Regions from separate parts of the Enterobacter sp. UPMP2060 genome, predicted to be linked through region 4. Evidence: predicted binding sites of a transcription regulator. Region 4 holds the regulator's gene; each other region holds the start of a gene.
The links. Region 4 encodes sigma-54, which starts transcription at its own class of promoters, with help from an activator protein. Its sites were predicted from a motif close to GTTGGCACANNTTTCGCTNT; they were not measured.
Positions count from the first base shown of each region.

Region 1 (4,702 bases), on a different contig from region 4:
TGGACATCGCCGACCAGCGCGTTCGCGATATCATGATCCCCCGCTCGCAGATGATCACCCTGAAACGTAACCAGACCCTGGACGAGTGCCTCGATGTGATCATCGAATCCGCTCACTCGCGTTTCCCGGTCATCAGCGAAGACAAAGATCACATCGAAGGGATTTTGATGGCCAAAGATCTGCTGCCGTTTATGCGCAGCGATGCCGAAGCCTTCAGCATGGAAAAAGTGTTACGCCAGGCCGTGGTTGTGCCGGAAAGTAAACGTGTGGATCGGATGCTGAAAGAGTTTCGCTCTCAGCGTTACCACATGGCGATTGTTATTGATGAGTTTGGTGGCGTTTCCGGTCTGGTCACGATCGAGGATATTCTTGAGCTGATCGTGGGCGAAATTGAAGACGAGTATGACGAAGAAGAAGATATCGACTTCCGTCAGCTTAGCCGCCACACCTGGACCGTGCGCGCGCTGGCCTCCATCGAGGACTTCAACGACGCCTTCGGTACCCACTTCAGCGATGAAGAGGTCGATACCATTGGCGGGCTGGTGATGCAGGCCTTTGGCCACCTCCCGGCGCGCGGTGAGACCGTTGACATTGACGGTTACCAGTTCAAAGTGGCAATGGCCGACAGCCGACGTATTATACAGGTTCACGTCAGAACGCCGGACGACTCACCGGTGCCAAAACTGGAAGATTAATGTAAATGGCATTTGCCCCACTGCTTGAACGCCAGCGCATCCGTTTGCTGCTGGCGCTGTTACTCGGAGCCAGCGGTACGCTGGCTTTTTCTCCTTACGATATCTGGCCCGCCGCCATTCTCTCCCTGATGGGGCTTCAGGGCCTGACCCTGAATCGTCGTCCGGTACAGGCTGCGGCTATCGGTTACTTCTGGGGACTGGGGCTGTTTGGCTCAGGCATCAACTGGGTCTATGTCAGCATCGCCCAATTTGGCGGTATGCCTGGCCCGGTTAACGTCTTCCTGGTGGTATTGCTCGCCGCGTATCTCTCGCTCTATACCGGTCTGTTCGCCGGTATCCTTTCTCGCCTGTGGCCAAAAACCACCTGGCTGCGCGTCGCCATTGCCGCGCCGGTGGTCTGGCAGATAACCGAGTTCCTGCGCGGCTGGGTGCTGACGGGCTTCCCGTGGCTGCAGTTCGGCTACAGCCAGATTGACGGCCCCCTGAAGGGTCTGGCGCCGGTAATGGGCGTTGAGGCCATCAACTTCCTGCTGATGGTGGTCAGCGGCCTGCTGGTCCTGGCGCTGGTCCAGCGCTGCTGGAAACCGCTGGCTGTGGCGCTGGTGCTGTTTGCCCTGCCCTTCCCGCTGCGTTATATCCAGTGGTTCACGCCCGAGCCAGAGCGCGCCATGCAGGTTTCCATGGTGCAGGGGAATATTCCGCAGTCTATGAAGTGGGATGAGAAAGAGCTGCTGAATACGCTGAAGATCTACGCCAACGCCACCGAAGAGGTGATGGGTAAATCCCAGCTGATTATCTGGCCGGAATCTGCGATCCCCGATCTGGAAATTAACCAGCAGCCGTTCCTCAACATGATGAACGACCTGCTGCTGGCGCGCGGCAGCACGCTGATCACCGGGATTGTCGATGCGCGTCTGAATCAGCAGAACCGCTACGACACCTACAACAGCATCATTACGCTCGGGAAAGATAGCGAGTACAGCTACCACTCCACTGACCGGTACAACAAGAACCACCTGGTGCCGTTTGGTGAATTTGTCCCGCTGGAGTCGATTCTGCGCCCGCTGGCCCCGTTCTTTGACCTGCCGATGTCCTCTTTCAGCCGCGGCCCGTACGTACAGCCTCAGCTGCACGCGCACGGCCTGGCCCTGACGGCGGCCATCTGCTACGAAATCATTCTCGGCGAGCAGGTACGCGATAACTTCCGCCCGGATACTGACTATCTGCTGACCATCTCCAACGACGCCTGGTTTGGTAAGTCAATCGGCCCGTGGCAGCACTTCCAGATGGCACGTATGCGCTCTCTGGAGCTGGCGCGTCCGCTGCTGCGCAGCACCAACAACGGCATCACCGCCGTGATTGGTCCGCAGGGCGAGATTCAGGCGATGATCCCGCAGTTTACCCGTGAGGTACTGACCACTAAAGTCACGCCAACCACCGGGCTGACGCCATACGCGCGCACCGGCAACTGGCCGCTGTGGATACTGACCGTGCTGTTCGGCTTTGGCGCGGTGCTGATGAGCCTGCGTCAGCGTCGGAAATAACCTTCCCTTCTGTTGCCGGGTGGCGTAGCCGCCACCCGACAATTTTCTCCAGAGTCCCATCCTGGCACGCCTATTGCTTTGTTTATTCAGGTAAACGCAGTTTGGCTTAACGTGCAACTTTGTCGCACCAGCGTAGATCATCGGCAGCACCGAAACGGTGCAACGGGAGATATTTGCCTCTGAATGGTGCGGCGCGCTTCGCAAAAATAAACAATAACGCAGCAAAATCTTTACATTAAGCCAGACTAAATGTTAACAAGCTTGCATAACACTGCACTCGCACTGCGCGAGATATAACAACATCACAATGGGTATCAATGCGTCGCTGGCGCTGATAAAAAAGGAGTTGGGTATGCAATTACGTAAACTGGCCACAGCAATGCTGGTTATGGGAATGTCTGCAGGCGTGGTTCACGCTGAAGATGCTCCGGCAGCAGGCAGCACTCTCGACAAGATTGCCAAAAACGGCGTCATCGTGGTCGGCCACCGTGAATCTTCAGTCCCGTTCTCTTACTACGACAACACGCAAAAAGTCGTGGGCTATTCACAGGATTACTCCAACGCCATCGTTGAAGCTGTGAAGAAAAAGCTGAACAAACCTGACCTGCAGGTGAAGCTGATCCCAATCACTTCACAGAACCGTATTCCACTGCTGCAAAACGGCACCTTTGACTTCGAGTGTGGCTCCACCACCAACAACCTCGAGCGTCAGAAACAGGCTGCCTTCTCTGACACCATCTTTGTCGTGGGCACTCGTCTGCTGACGAAGAAAGGCGGCGAGATCAAAGACTTCGCTGACCTGAAAGGCAAAGCGGTTGTTGTGACCTCCGGTACCACGTCAGAAGTGCTGCTGCATAAGCTGAACGACGAGAAGAAAATGGATATGCGCATCATCAGCGCGAAAGACCATGGCGACTCCTTCCGTACCCTGGAAAGCGGTCGTGCCGTCGCGTTTATGATGGATGACGCCCTGCTGGCGGGCGAACGTGCGAAAGCGAAGAAACCAGACAACTGGGATATCGTCGGTACCGCGCAGTCCAAAGAAGCCTACGGCTGTATGCTGCGTAAAGACGATCCGCAGTTCAAAAAGCTGATCGATGACACCATCGCTCAGGTGCAGACCTCCGGCGAAGCGGAAAAATGGTTCGACAAATGGTTCAAGAACCCGATTCCACCAAAAAACCTGAACATGAATTTTGAACTGTCTGACGACATGAAAGCGCTGTTCAAATCTCCAAATGACAAGGCTCTTAACTAATTAGAACAACAGGGGCGGGATCTCCTGCCCTCTCGATTGTCGGGAAGCATGGACAGACTATACGTTGAGTGGTCGTTCCCCACTCAGCGCGAAAAATGAGCTTCTCACCAATCTTCGAGGGTAGCGCTGCTACCCTTTTTTTTCTGGAGTTTATTATGTCAATAGACTGGAACTGGGGCATATTCCTGCAACAAGCCCCGTTCGGCAACACCACCTATCTTGGCTGGCTGTGGAGCGGCTTTCAGGTCACCGTGGCACTATCGATAACGGCGTGGATTATCGCGTTTCTTGTCGGTTCTCTGTTCGGTATTCTGCGCACCGTCCCTAACCGTTTTCTTTCAACGCTTGGCACCCTGTATGTGGAACTGTTCCGTAACGTTCCGCTGATCGTGCAATTCTTTACCTGGTATCTGGTCATCCCGGAACTGCTGCCGGAAAATATTGGCATGTGGTTCAAGTCGGAACTGGATCCGAACGTGCAGTTCTTTGTCTCCTCCATGATGTGTCTGGGGCTGTTTACCGCTGCGCGCGTTTGCGAGCAGGTGCGTGCCGCCATTCAGTCATTGCCGCGCGGACAAAAAAACGCGGGCCTGGCAATGGGCCTGACGCTGCCCCAAACCTACCGCTACGTGCTGCTGCCTAACGCCTACCGCGTTATCGTTCCACCGATGACCTCCGAGATGATGAACCTGGTGAAAAACTCGGCCATCGCCTCGACTATCGGCCTGGTCGACATGGCCGCGCAGGCGGGCAAGCTGCTGGATTATTCCGCTCACGCGTGGGAATCCTTCACCGCGATCACGCTCGCGTATGTTCTGATTAACGCTTTCATCATGCTGGTGATGAACCTGGTTGAACGCAAAATCCGCCTGCCGGGTAATCTGGGGGGCAAATAATGTACGAATTTGACTGGAGTTCTATCGTTCCATCCATGCCTTACCTGCTTGATGGCCTGGTGATTACCTTAAAAATCACCGTTATTGCCATCATCATTGGTATCGTCTGGGGCACCCTACTGGCCGTTATGCGCCTGTCGAGCTTTAAGCCGCTCGCCTGGTTTGCGACCGCCTACGTTAACGTGTTCCGCTCCATCCCGCTGGTGATGGTGCTGCTGTGGTTTTACCTGATTGTGCCCGGCTTCCTGCAGAACGTGCTGGGGCTGTCGCCGAAAACCGATATCCGTCTGATCTCCGCCATGGTGGCGT
Region 1 covers NZ_JBSKJQ010000001.1:108,605-113,306, reverse strand. The annotation lists gene corC (CNNM family magnesium/cobalt transport protein CorC) at 1-695, shown strand, start outside; gene lnt (apolipoprotein N-acyltransferase) at 701-2,239, shown strand; gene ACWKXN_RS00570 (amino acid ABC transporter substrate-binding protein) at 2,592-3,497, shown strand; gene ACWKXN_RS00565 (amino acid ABC transporter permease) at 3,653-4,393, shown strand; gene gltK (glutamate/aspartate ABC transporter permease GltK) at 4,393-4,702, shown strand, end outside.
Region 1: a site for sigma-54 is predicted at 2,300-2,319, ahead of ACWKXN_RS00570 (amino acid ABC transporter substrate-binding protein). Genes of this name have one in related genera too.

Region 2 (4,702 bases), on a different contig from region 4:
CGACCAGCAGCACGACGCCCCACCACAGCGGCGGTTGTCCGCCGGTCAGCGTAATCGCCAGAATCCCGAACAGACCCACTTTCATCACCACCGCAGAAAACAGCGCGGCAGCGGGCGCGGAGGCATTCGCATGCGCCTGCGGCACCCAGCCGTGCAGCGGGATGATGCCGGCGAGCAGGCCAAAGCCGAGCACGCCCAGCAGCCAGACGTCGTTCCCCAGCGGATGGCCGTTGAGCGCAGCGAAGTCCAGCGTGCCGAAGCGGTGCCACACCAGCCAGCAGGCCAGCGCCAGCAGCAGCGTCCCGAGGCGTCCCAGCGCAAACCACAGCTTGCCGGAGGTGCTGCAGCCGGTCAGGAACACGCCGCACAGCGCCATGATTTCCGCCATCACCACCAGCGCGCCGAGGTTGCTGGCAATAACGGTGCAGACCGCCGCCGCCATCAGCAGGTTAACCAGCAGGCCGTTAGCCCTGGCGTGCGGATGGCGGTGCCAGTCGATATTGAACAGGCTGATAAACAGCCCGCACAGGCCAAACGTCACCAGCCAGATGGCGTTCAGCGGCGTGATCTCAACCGTGTGGCGAATCAGCGGCATCACGGCCTCTGCGGACTGGCCGCCGAGCAGGACAACGCCGCCTGCCGCCAGCGTCATCAGGCTAGCAACCGCCCCGCCGATCCCGGCGATCGCGCCGCTCAGAGTTTTATGGAATGAGAAGATCAGCGCCAGAACAGCGGCGGCAGCAAAACAGGCTACCGCGCTGGTAATCATCATCGCCGCGTTCATTTCGCCCCCTCGTTAAGCGCCTGTAGCAGAGAAAGGTCGCCAAAATCACTGTTGATGGTCAGCTCGCGTTTACGCTTGCTGGTACGGGCGATGTCGCGAATGTTAACCAGAATCAACGCCTTAGTCGGGCAGGTTCGCACGCAGGCCGGGCCCTGCTCATCGAAGCTGCACAGGTCGCATTTCACCGCAACGGCACGGATGCCGGGCACCCAGTCCAGCAGCGTACTTACGCGTGCCGGAGCCGGTGGCGCGGGCGGGGCTTTTGGCGAGTTGGCGTTCGCCGGAATATGCAGCGGACGGCTGCCGGAAAATTCAATCGCGCCGAACGGGCAGGCAATGCCGCACAGCTTGCAGCTTACGCACAGGCTTTCGTTCAGCTGGACAGCGCCATCAACGCGGGTGATGGCATTCACAGGGCAGACGCCCGCGCAGGGGGCGTCTTCACAGTGATGGCAGAGCTGCGGGGCAGACTCTTTTTCATTACGCATGACGTGCAGGCGCGGCATGGACTGCAGCCCATGCAGGCGATGCGTTTCCGAGCACGCCGCCTCACAGGTTCGACAGCCAATACAGACCGTCGAGTCAGCAATTACAAAACGGTTCACCGGGTTATCCTCTGGTGATAGTCATTTTTGACGAAAAACTGTCTTGTCGACACTTCTCGACACGCAGGAGTCAGGCCACGTTCGCTGAGGTATTTCCATCCATCAGCTGCTTCAGGTTGACCGGAAGATCGTGTTCAACGGCGGCGTACAGGCCGTTATAGACCGGCGCGATTTTTTCCAGATAGTGCTCCAGCACCTGCTGGCGATCGCGGTTGCTGACGTGGCCGTCCACCATGCCATCGGCCATCAGCTGCGCCTTCGCAATACACTGTTTTTCGCCGTCTTTTGTCTCGAGGTGGTACTCAATGGTGTGGCTGTTGAAGTTATCCGCCAGGGTAACGTTAATGGTGAAATGGCCGAACAGGACAAAGCGCATATCGCCCTGCGCCGCGCAGCTCATCGCGTGGTGAAGACGCGCTTTCGAGAGGGTGATGCCCTGAACCAGAGAGTTGCAGTAGAGGTGCCACTGGTCCTGCAGCTGCTGATGACGCTGCGCGATGTAATCCGCTTTTTCGCTGATTTCCCAAATAGTCATAGAAGGTATCCGGTTAATGGAGATAGCGGCTGTTAAGCAGATTCCATGCCAGTTTTTATCTTGCTGATTTTAAATAGATTTAATTACAAAACCGCTGTCAACGCCGCGGTGTCGACGTGTCATTTCGACAGCGTTGACATCGTCACGCCTTAACAAAAATCAAGCTGGCACCGTTATTGCATTCAATGGCGCAATTCATTGAGGAGGCGTCATGCACGAAATCACCCTCTGCCAGCGGGCTCTGGAACTTATCGAACAGCAGGCAGTGCAAAACCACGCGAAGCGCGTCACCGGCGTCTGGCTGAAGGTCGGGGCGTTTTCCTGCGTCGAGACCAGCGCCCTGCATTTCTGTTTTGAGCTGGTGTGTCGCGGCACGCTGGCGGAAGGCTGCGAGCTCCATATCGAAGAGCAGCAGGCGGAGTGCTGGTGCGAGCAGTGCCAGCAGTACGTCACCCTGCTGTCATCAAAGGTTCAGCGCTGTCCGCAGTGTCAGAGCACCGGTCTTCGCATCGTGGCGGACGACGGCATGCAGATCCAACGCCTCGAAATCGAGAAGGAGTAAAGTATGTGTAGCACCTGCGGTTGCGCCGAAGGCAACCTGTATATAGAAGGGGATGAACACCGTCCCCATTCCGCGTTTCGCTCCGCGCCCTTTTCGCCAGCCCCGCGGCCAGCTGCGGCTTTAACCGGTATCACCTTCTCCCCGCAACGCTCCGCTGCGGGCGATCTGCACTACGGCCACGGCGAAGCGGGTACCCACGCGCCGGGCATCAGCCAGCGCCAGATGCTGGAGGTGGAAATCAACGTGCTGGACAAAAATAACCAGATCGCCGCCCGCAACCGCGCGCGCTTTGCCACCCGCAAACAGCTGGTGCTGAACCTGGTCTCCAGCCCCGGCTCCGGCAAAACCACGCTGTTAACGGAAACGCTCAAACGCCTGAACGGGCGCGTCTCCTGCGCGGTGATCGAAGGCGACCAGCAAACCGTTAACGACGCGGCGCGCATTCGCGAAACCGGCACCCCGGCGATTCAGGTCAATACCGGCAAAGGCTGCCACCTGGATGCGCAGATGATTGCCGACGCCGCCCCGCGTCTGCCGCTGGCGGATAACGGCATTCTGTTTATTGAAAACGTCGGCAACCTGGTCTGCCCGGCAAGCTTCGATCTGGGCGAACGCCACAAGGTGGCGGTGCTTTCGGTGACCGAAGGCGAAGACAAGCCGCTGAAGTACCCGCATATGTTTGCCGCCGCCTCCATCATGCTGCTGAACAAAGTCGACCTGCTGCCGTACCTGAACTTCGACGTGGATAAGTGCCTGTCCTGCGCCCGGGAAGTGAATCCCGAGATTGAGATCCTGCTGGTCTCCGCCACGCGCGGCGACGGCATGGACGCCTGGCTGAACTGGCTGGAGAGTGAACGATGTGCATAGGCGTACCGGGACAAATCCATTCCATTGACGGGAACCAGGCCAAAGTGGAGGTCTGCGGCATCCTGCGCGACGTGGACCTGACGCTGGTGGGCAGCAGCGATGAAACGGGCGCATCGCGTCTCGGCCAGTGGGTGCTCGTCCACGTGGGGTTTGCCATGAGCGTGATTAACGAAGCGGAAGCCCGCGACACGCTGGATGCCCTGCAAAACATGTTCGACGTGGAGCCGGACGTGGGCGCGCTGCTGTACGGCGAGGAGCGTTAGCCATGCGTTACGTTGATGAATACCGCGCGCCCGAGCAGGTGCTGCAGCTTATCGGGCACCTGAAAACGCGCGCGGCGCTGCTGAACTACACGAAAGAGAGACCGCTGCGGATCATGGAGGTGTGCGGCGGACATACGCACGCCATCTTCAAATTTGGCCTCGACCAGCTGCTGCCGGAGAACATCGAGTTTATCCACGGCCCCGGCTGCCCGGTGTGCGTGCTGCCGATGGGGCGCATCGACAGCTGCATCGAAATTGCCAGCCAGCCCGACGTCATTTTCTGCACCTTTGGCGACGCGATGCGCGTGCCGGGGAAAAACGGCTCGCTGCTGCAGGCGAAAGCGCGCGGGGCCGACATCCGGAACGTCTATTCGCCGATGGATGCCCTGACGCTGGCGGAGGACAACCCCGCGCGCAAGGTGGTGTTTTTTGGTCTGGGGTTTGAAACCACCATGCCCGCCACCGCCATCACGCTGCAGCAGGCGAAAGCGCGCGGCGTCGGGAATTTTTTCTTCTTCTGCCAGCACATTACGCTCATTCCCACGCTGCGCAGCCTGCTGGAAGAGCCGGGAAACGGCATTGACGCCTTTCTGGCACCGGGGCATGTCAGCATGGTAATTGGCACAGACGCCTACGGTTTTATCGCTGAACAGTACAATCGTCCGTTAGTGGTCGCTGGTTTCGAACCACTTGATCTACTGCAAGGTGTCACCATGCTGGTTGAGCAGAAAATAGCGGCCCTGAGTACCGTGGAAAACCAGTACCGCCGCGTGGTACCGGATGCGGGAAATGAGCGGGCGCAGCAGGCGATAGCCGATGTGTTCAGCGTTGAGGGCGACAGCGAATGGCGTGGTCTGGGGCTGATTGCCGAATCCGGCGTGCGCCTGACGCCAGCCTATCGCGCGTTCGACGCCGAAGCGCATTTCCGCCCGCAGCCGCAGCAGGTTTGCGACGATCCCCGGGCCCGCTGTGGCGACGTGCTCACCGGTAAATGCAAACCGCATCAATGCCCGTTATTTGGCAATACCTGTAACCCGCAAACGGCGTTTGGCGCGCTGATGGTCTCCTCCGAAGGGGCGTGTGCCG
Region 2 covers NZ_JBSKJQ010000006.1:127,477-132,178, forward strand. The annotation lists gene hycC (formate hydrogenlyase subunit 3) at 1-784, opposite strand, end outside; gene ACWKXN_RS14240 (4Fe-4S dicluster domain-containing protein) at 781-1,389, opposite strand; gene hycA (formate hydrogenlyase regulator HycA) at 1,460-1,924, opposite strand; gene hypA (hydrogenase maturation nickel metallochaperone HypA) at 2,136-2,486, shown strand; gene hypB (hydrogenase nickel incorporation protein HypB) at 2,490-3,353, shown strand; gene ACWKXN_RS14260 (HypC/HybG/HupF family hydrogenase formation chaperone) at 3,344-3,616, shown strand; gene hypD (hydrogenase formation protein HypD) at 3,619-4,702, shown strand, end outside.
Region 2: a site for sigma-54 is predicted at 2,088-2,107, ahead of hypA (hydrogenase maturation nickel metallochaperone HypA). Genes of this name have one in related genera too.

Region 3 (4,702 bases), on a different contig from region 4:
TTGCCGTTTTGCTTTTGCCTTGTACGGCCTGATGCCCTCACCCTGACCCTCTCCCACGGGGAGAGGGAATACACATTAAAAACGGCAACCAAAGGTTGCCGTTTTGCTGTTTATTATGCGTTATACGCATTCTCGCCGTGGCTGTTGACGTCCAGGCCTTCGCGCTCCTGCTCTTCCGGTACGCGCAGACCCACCGTCATATCCGCCAGCTTATAGCCAATGAAGGCCACAACGGCAGACCAGACAACGGTGATTGCAATACTTTCCAGCTGCACCAGCACCTGATGAACCATGGTCACGCCTTCTGCGTAGCCCACGCCACCGAGCGACTTCGCGGCAAAGATACCGGTCATGATACAACCTACGATGCCGCACACGCCGTGAACACCAAACACATCGCATGGGTCGTCAACGCGCAGCACACGTTTCAGTGCGGTCACGCCCCACAGACCCGCCAGACCGGACACCAGACCGACCAGCAGCGCGCCACCCACGCCGACATAACCACACGCTGGCGTAATGCCAACCAGACCGGCAATGGCACCCGAACAGGCACCCAGCAAAGAAGGTTTACCGCGTACCGCCCACTCGCCAAACACCCAGGAGAGGATTGCACCCGCCGTGGCCACAACGGTGTTCACGAAGGCCAGCGCGGCGATTTCGTTTGCTGCACTTGCCGAGCCGGCGTTGAAGCCAAACCAGCCAAAGTAGAGGATAGCCGTACCGGTAAACACCATCGGCAGGTTGTGCGGTTTAAACGCTTCTTTACCGAAGCCCACGCGTTTGCCAATCAGGTAGGCACCCACCAGACCCGCTACCGCGGCGTTGATGTGTACAACGGTACCGCCCGCGAAGTCCAGCGCGCCGTGCGTTGCCAGCAGACCGCCACCCCAGACCATGTGCGCAATCGGCACATAGGAGAGCGTCATCCAGACCACCACGAAGATCAGCACGGCAGAGAAACGAATACGCTCGGCGAGCGCGCCCACAATCAGCCCGACGGTAATACAGGCGAAGGAGCCCTGGAACGCAACGTGGATGTACTGATAGAAACTGCCCATCAGCGCGGTCAGCTCAATATTTTTCAGCATCACCCAGTCGAAGTTACCAAAGAACGCGTTGCCCGTACCGAAGGCCAGCGAGTAACCGTAAACCACCCATAGGACGCAGACCAGTGCGAACGTCACGGCAACCTGCGTCAGCATGGAGAGAACGTTTTTGCCACGGATCAGGCCGCCGTAGAACAGCGCAATGCCCGGAATTGACATGAACAGCACCAGCGCGGTGCTGATCATCATAAAGGCGTTATCGGCTTTGTCGACCACCGCAGGGGTAGCAGCCAGCGCCAGGCCCGGCAGCAGCGCCAGCGAACCCAGACCCGTTTTAAGTGTTGCTATCTTCATTTTCTCGATCCCTATCACTGTGTGCCAGGCGTTATTTACAATGCCGCTTCGTCAGATTCGCCGGTACGGATGCGAATGACGCGCTGCAGTTCGGCAACGAAAATTTTGCCGTCGCCAATTTTGCCGGTATAGGCCGCTTTGCTAATGACATCAATGACTTCATCAAGCTGATCGTCAGCAATCGCGACATCAATTTTTACTTTTGGCAGAAAGTTAACGCTGTATTCCGCCCCGCGATAAAGCTCGGCATGACCCTTCTGACGACCAAAGCCTTTCACTTCGGTGACAGTCAGTCCCTGAATACCCATTGAAGACAACGCTTCACGCACGTCTTCGAGTTTGAATGGTTTGATTACAACCGTAACCAGCTTCATAGATCCCCTCCAGTCAGAATTCGGTAATGGCCGCAGCTTACGCAGAAGGTATTGCAAGGGGTGTGCCAGAAATGAAAACGAGGGGGAACGGCGGCGCACAGAGCATTACGCGGCCGTAATAAACGAACAGGTGAAAAAAAACGCACCATGCCGGTGCACGGTGCGTTTCAGTTTTGCACCAACAGGAATGACTGTTAGCGCGTCGCCTCATTTTGGTGCATCAGGCGCTAAGCGACTCTTCATCACGCACGCTGGCCGCCAGCTCTTCGCCCGCCAGCTGCAGCTGGTACATCTGCCAGTAGCGCCCTTTGGCTTCCAGCAGTTCACGGTGCGTACCGCGTTCAACGGCCTGTCCGCGATGTAACACCAGAATGGTATCGGCATCGACGATGGTGGAAAGACGGTGGGCAATCACCACCAGCGCCGTATGGTCGCGTACGGCGGCCAGCGCCTGCTGAATGGCCTGTTCGGTGCCGGAGTCAATACTGGCCGTGGCTTCATCCAGAATCAGTATCTGCGGCGTTTCAATCAGCACCCGCGCCATCGCCAGGAGCTGCTTTTGCCCGACGGAGAGATTGTTCCCCTGCTCGCCCAGTTTGGTATTGATCCCATCGCTAAACCCGCGCGCCAGCTCTGCCAGCTGCACTTTTTCCAGCACGTCCCAGACCTGCTCCTGGGAGTAGTCTCGCCCCAGGGTCACGTTGGCGTAGAAGGTATCGGCCAGCACGACCGGATCCTGCTGCACCATCGCGACGCCTTTACGCAACACGGTGTGGCTGAGAGACGCGAGCGGGCGCCCATCGAGGCGGATTTCGCCGTGCGTGACCGGGTAATAGCCCATCAACAGGCTGGCAAGCGTGCTCTTACCGCTGCCGGTATGCCCTACCAGCGCCACGAAACCGCGCGACGGAACGTCAAGCGTGATGTCCTGCAGCACCAGCCGGTCTTCGCGATAGGCAAACGAGACGTTATCAAAGGCGATAGTCCCGCTTTGCAGAGGTCGCTCGTCATTGCCGTAGGCCTGGCGCGGCCTGTCCATCAGCTCAAACACGCGCTCACCGGCGACCACCGCCTGCTGCAGCATCGATTGCTGGGTGGTAAGCTCGATCAACGGCTCGTTAAGACGCCCGAGATAGCTGATAAAGGCGTACAGCACGCCCACTTCAATCGTACCGTTTGAGCTCAGCCCGAAGAGCATCAGCAGCCCGCAAAGCACCAGCGCCGAGAAAAGGCTCAGCAGCGGACGCAGCAGGAAACCATCAAGCCGCAGCGTCTGCATACGCGCCATGTAGTGCGAACGGCTGGCTTCCCCCATGCGTTCGCCAAAGCGCGCCTGCTGGCGGAACTGCTGGATGACGCTCATGCCGTTGATCACTTCGTTGAAGCCATCGTTAATGTCGGCCAGATACGCGCGCACCCGACGCACGATCGGCGTGCTGTAGCGCTGGTAAATGATCATGACAATCAGCACCGCCGGGAAGATGGTGATCGCCACCAGCGCCATGCGCCAGTCGAGGCTGAACATCGCCACCAGCATCGCGCCAATCAGCGCCGCGCTGCGTAACACCGTCGCGACCACGGTAACGTACAGATCGCGGATTACCTCGGTATCGTTGGTCACGCGCGAAATCACCTGCCCGACCGGCTGGATGTCAAACTCGCTGAGCGGCTGGCGAAGCGCCGCGTCCATCACATCCGTACGCAGCTGCTGAACGACGCCCACGGCTGCGCGGTTAAACAGCAGCGACTGCGCATAGTGCAGCCCTGCCGCCGCCAGCTGCAGGCCAACGTAGGCCACGCCTAAACCCGCCACCAGCCCCAGCGGAAGGTAGCTTTTGGCGACCATGTTGTCGATAAAATAGCTGATGAGCAGCGGACCGCTCACTTCAGCAATCGCCGCAATCCAGAGTAGAAGCACGGCCACGGAGAGCGGTTTACGCCACGGCGAGCCGTAGGCCAGCAGACGTTTGAGCGTCGGCCACATCGTTCCGATCTTACGCATTGGCGGCCTCCTCATCCTGCTCCGGCGCATCGTCCAGCGCCGCCTCAAGCTGTTGATAGCGGTACATATCGCGATACCAGCCCGGCTGCTCGGCAAGCGTTTCATGCTGCCCGCGCTGGGCAATGTGCCCGTGCTGTAAGACCACAATTTCGCTGGCTTCGGTGAGCGCCGACAAGCGGTGGGCGCTGATAATCACCGTGCGTCCGTCGCCCCACTGGCGCAGGTTATGCAGAATTTGATGCTCGGTACGGCCGTCCACGGCGGAAAGCGCATCATCCAGGATCAGAATTTCAGCATTCAGCAGCAGCGCGCGGGCAATCGAGATACGCTGCTTTTGCCCGCCGGACAGCATGACGCCGCGTTCCCCGACTTCCGTTTCGTACCCCTGCGGCAGACGCAAAATATCATCATGAACGCTGGCCAGACGCGCCACATGTTCAATCTCTTCCTGCGTCGCCCCGGGGCGTCCCAGGGCAATGTTGTTTGCCACGGTGTCCGAAAATAAAAACGGCGTCTGGCTGACGACCGCCAGTCGACCGCGCCACTCGTCCAGCAGCAGTCTGGTCAGGGGGATATCGTGAAAGCGGATATCGCCCTCGGTGACGTCAAAGTGGCGCTGAAGCAGAGAGAGCACAGTACTTTTGCCGGATCCCGTCGGGCCGCAGATCCCCAGCATCTGGCCTGGCTGAAGCGTAAAGCTAACGTTCTCCAGCACCGGATGCTCCGTATGCGGATAGACAAACTTGCGGACGTCGACGGTCATGACGCCGCGCCCTTCCGGTACGGCCTCGCTACCGTCGATGACCACCGGCGCTTCGGCCAGCATGGCGCGAATGCGGCTGTAGGCAGCGCTGCCGCGCTCCACGATGTTAAACATCCAGGCCAGCGCCAGCATCGGCCAGATCATGAGCCCCAGATACATC
Region 3 covers NZ_JBSKJQ010000005.1:109,661-114,362, forward strand. The annotation lists gene amtB (ammonium transporter AmtB) at 114-1,403, opposite strand; gene glnK (P-II family nitrogen regulator) at 1,439-1,777, opposite strand; gene ACWKXN_RS12865 (SmdB family multidrug efflux ABC transporter permease/ATP-binding protein) at 1,998-3,779, opposite strand; gene ACWKXN_RS12870 (SmdA family multidrug ABC transporter permease/ATP-binding protein) at 3,772-4,702, opposite strand, start outside.
Region 3: a site for sigma-54 is predicted at 1,828-1,847, ahead of glnK (P-II family nitrogen regulator). Genes of this name have one in related genera too.

Region 4 (4,702 bases):
CGCTGACTACGTTACCCACATCAACGGGGGCCGTGGTGCCGTACGTGAAGTCTGCGATCTGCTTTTGCTGGCGCAGGGCAAGCTTGATGAGGCCAAAGGGCAATCGATATGAGTAAAACCAGACGCTGGATTATCATTTTGCTTTCGCTTGTCGCACTGGTATTGATTGGCGTGAACCTTGCCGATCGCGACGATCCGCAAACGGAAGTGGTCAACAATAACGATCCAACCTATAAAAGCGATCACAGCGACACCGTGGTCTACAGCCCGGAAGGCGAGCTGAACTATCGCCTGATTGCCCAGCATGTTGAATATTTTTCAGATGACGGTATTTCGTGGTTTACCCAACCTGTCATGACCACATTTGATAAGGACAAAGTGCCGACGTGGTCAATTAAGTCAGATCGGGCAAAACTGACAAATGACCGTATGCTTTATCTGTATGGCCACGTTGAAGTCAACGCCCTGACCGCTGACTCGCAACTGCGAAAAATTACGACGGATAATGCCCAAATTAACCTGGTAACCCAGGACGTGACCTCGCAGGATCTGGTCACACTGTATGGCACAACATTTAATTCCAGCGGTTTGAGAATGCGCGGGAACTTACGCAGCAAGAACGCCGAGCTGATTGAAAAGGTTAGAACCTCCTATGAAATTCAAAACAAACAAACTCAGCCTTAAAGTAATTATCGCCAGCGCGATGCTGGCGACCAGTCTCCCCGCGCTTGCTGTAACGGGCGATACCGACCAACCGATCCATATCGAGTCTGATACCCAGTCTCTCGATATGCAGGGCAACGTCGTCACCTTCACAGGTAACGTCGTCATGACTCAGGGCACCATCAAAATTAACGCCGACAAAGTGGTCGTGACCCGTCCGGGTGGCGAGCAGGGCAAAGAGATCATTGATGGTTACGGCAACCCGGCCACCTTCTACCAGATGCAGGACAACGGCAAACCGGTGAAAGGCCGCGCCTCGCATATGCACTATGAGCTGGCGAAGGACCTGGTCATCCTGACCGGAAACGCGTATCTGGAACAGCTGGACAGCAACATTACCGGCGACCAGATCACCTATCTGGTTAAAGAGCAAAAAATGCAGGCCTCCAGCGAGAAAGGCAAACGCGTCACGACTGTCCTGGTTCCGTCGCAGCTGCAGGACAAAGGCAAAGGCCAGGCCCCGGCACAGAAGAAGAGTAACTAATTCGTTATGGCAACATTAACTGCAAAAAATCTCGCGAAGGCCTACAAGGGCCGCCGTGTCGTAGAAGATGTCAGTCTGACCGTCAACTCCGGCGAAATCGTGGGGCTGCTTGGCCCTAACGGTGCGGGTAAAACCACCACTTTCTACATGGTCGTTGGCATTGTGCCGCGCGATGCCGGCAACATTATTATTGACGATGAAGACATCAGCCTTCTGCCGCTGCACGCGCGCGCGCGTCGCGGGATCGGCTACCTGCCGCAGGAAGCCTCCATTTTCCGTCGTCTTAGCGTTTACGATAACCTGATGGCGGTCCTGGAAATTCGTAACGATCTGACCAGCGAACAGCGTCAGGATCGTGCCAACGAGTTGATGGAAGAGTTCCACATTGAGCATCTGCGCGACAGCCTCGGTCAGGCACTCTCCGGGGGTGAACGCCGTCGTGTTGAGATTGCACGTGCGCTGGCCGCAAACCCGAAATTTATCCTTCTGGATGAACCGTTTGCGGGCGTTGACCCGATCTCGGTTATCGACATTAAACGCATCATTGAACACCTGCGTGACAGCGGGCTTGGCGTACTGATCACCGACCACAACGTCCGTGAAACGCTGGCCGTGTGTGAACGCGCGTATATTGTCAGCCAGGGCAATCTGATCGCCCACGGTACGCCGCAACAGATCCTCGAAGACGATCATGTTAAGCGCGTCTATCTTGGGGAAGACTTCAGACTCTGATAGGGTAGAGGTAACGTAACGCCGAACCGGAGAAAAACGCTCTGAACATGAAGCAAGGTTTGCAATTAAGGCTCAGCCAACAACTGGCAATGACGCCGCAGCTACAGCAGGCAATTCGCCTGTTGCAACTGTCCACGTTAGAACTTCAGCAGGAGCTCCAGCAGGCGCTGGACAGCAACCCCCTGCTGGAACAAACCGATCTTCATGACGAGGTAGATACTCAGCAGTCACAGGATACAGAAGCGCTCGACACCGCGGATGCACTCGAACAAAAAGAGATGCCCGACGAGCTACCGCTGGATGCCAGCTGGGATGAAATCTACACCGCCGGAACCCCTTCCGGTACGCGTGCAGACTACCAGGATGATGAGCTACCGGTCTATCAGGGAGAAACCACCCAGTCGCTGCAGGATTACCTGATGTGGCAGGTGGAACTTACCCCCTTCTCCGATACCGACCGCGCGATTGCCACCTCAATTGTCGATGCCGTTGACGACACCGGCTATTTGACCGTCACGCTGGACGATATCCTGGAAAGCATGGGCGACGAAGAGATTGAACTTGAGGAGATCGAAGCCGTTCTGAAGCGCATCCAGCGTTTCGATCCGGTAGGCGTGGCCGCAAAAGATCTGCGCGACTGCCTGCTGATCCAGCTTTCTCAGTTCAGCAAAGAGACGCCATGGCTCGACGAGGCGCGCTTAATCATCAGCGATCATCTGGATCTGTTGGCCAACCACGATTTCCGCAGCCTGATGCGCGTCACGCGCCTGAAGGAAGAGGTGCTGAAAGAAGCGGTGAATCTGATCCAGTCACTCGATCCCCGCCCGGGACAGTCGATCCAAACCAGCGAGCCCGAGTACGTGATCCCGGATGTGCTGGTCAGAAAACACAATGACCGCTGGGTCGTTGAACTGAACTCAGACAGCATCCCTCGCCTGCAAATCAACCAGCAGTATGCCTCCATGTGCACCAGCGCGCGTAACGACTCCGACAATCAATATATTCGTAGCAATCTTCAGGAAGCGCGATGGTTGATCAAAAGTCTGGAGAGCCGAAATGATACGCTGCTGCGCGTCAGCCGCTGTATTGTCGAACAGCAGCAGGCGTTCTTTGAGCAGGGCGAAGAGTATATGAAACCGATGGTACTGGCGGATATCGCCCAGGCCGTCGAAATGCATGAATCAACCATTTCCCGTGTCACCACGCAGAAGTATCTGCACAGTCCACGCGGTATATTTGAGCTTAAGTATTTCTTCTCCAGCCATGTGAATACCGAGGGCGGCGGCGAAGCGTCGTCAACGGCCATTCGTGCCCTGGTGAAGAAGTTGATCGCCGCGGAGAACCCCGCGAAGCCACTAAGCGACAGTAAGTTAACCACCATGCTGTCCGATCAGGGTATTATGGTGGCACGTCGTACTGTTGCGAAGTATCGAGAGTCTTTATCCATTCCGCCGTCCAACCAGCGTAAACAGCTGGTCTGACACAACCGATAAGGAAGACACTATGCAGCTCAACATCACTGGACAAAACGTCGAAATTACTGAGGCTTTACGCGACTTCGTGAACGCGAAGTTTGCAAAACTCGAGCAGTATTTCGAAAGGATCAATCAGGTCTATATTGTGTTGAAAGTGGAGAAAGTGACTCATATCTCGGATGCCACCCTGCATGTTAACGGGGGTGAACTGCATGCCAGTGCGGAAGGGCAAGACATGTACGCTGCTATCGACGGCTTGATTGATAAGCTTGCACGACAGCTCAATAAACATAAAGATAAACTGAAACAACACTAATTGTCCGGGCAGTTAACGGGTGCAGGACGGCCTGTTGTGAAACACAACAGGCCATTTGTACAGTTAGCGCTTAGGTGAAATTATGATGAACAACGATTCCGCTCTTCAACTGAGCAATGTCCTTAACCAGGAATGTACCCGCAGTGCGGTTCACTGCCAGAGCAAAAAACGTGCGCTGGAGATCATCAGTGAACTGGCTGCCAAACAGCTGGGCCTGCCGCCGCAGGTGGTGTTCGAAGCGATTCTGACCCGTGAAAAAATGGGCAGTACCGGTATCGGCAACGGCATCGCGATCCCGCACGGCAAACTGGAAGAGGATACCCTGCGTGCCGTTGGTGTGTTTGTGCAGCTTGAAACACCCATCGCCTTCGATGCCATTGATAACCAGCCCGTCGATCTCCTCTTCGCGCTGCTGGTACCTGCCGACCAGACGAAAACCCATCTGCATACGCTGTCGCTGGTCGCAAAACGTCTGGCCGATAAAACCATTTGCCGTCGACTGCGCTCGGCCCAAAGTGATGAAGAGCTCTATCAAATTATCACTGAAGCAGAAGGCAATCAGGATGATGCATAACCAGGAGATGGCCTTCACATCTGTTGTCCTGAGGAGAAACGGAACATGGTGCTGATGATTGTCAGTGGCCGTTCAGGGTCGGGGAAATCCGTTGCTCTGCGCGCCCTGGAAGACATGGGTTTTTACTGCGTCGATAACCTGCCGGTCGTGTTGTTACCCGATCTGGCCCGCACGCTGGCGGAGAGACAAACCTCTGCCGCGGTCAGTATCGACGTTCGTAACATGCCTGAATCGCCAGAGATCTTCGAACAGGCCATGAGCAACCTGCCTGACGCGTTCTCGCCTCAGCTGCTGTTCCTCGATGCAGACCGCAATACGCTGATCCGCCGCTACAGCGATACCCGTCGTTTGCACCCGCTATCCAGCAAGAACCTCTCTCTGGAGAGCGCTATCGATGA
Region 4 covers NZ_JBSKJQ010000007.1:111,619-116,320, forward strand. The annotation lists gene kdsC (3-deoxy-manno-octulosonate-8-phosphatase KdsC) at 1-112, shown strand, start outside; gene lptC (LPS export ABC transporter periplasmic protein LptC) at 109-684, shown strand; gene lptA (lipopolysaccharide ABC transporter substrate-binding protein LptA) at 653-1,207, shown strand; gene lptB (LPS export ABC transporter ATP-binding protein) at 1,214-1,939, shown strand; gene rpoN (RNA polymerase factor sigma-54) at 1,987-3,420, shown strand; gene hpf (ribosome hibernation promoting factor) at 3,443-3,730, shown strand; gene ptsN (PTS IIA-like nitrogen regulatory protein PtsN) at 3,813-4,304, shown strand; gene rapZ (RNase adapter RapZ) at 4,350-4,702, shown strand, end outside.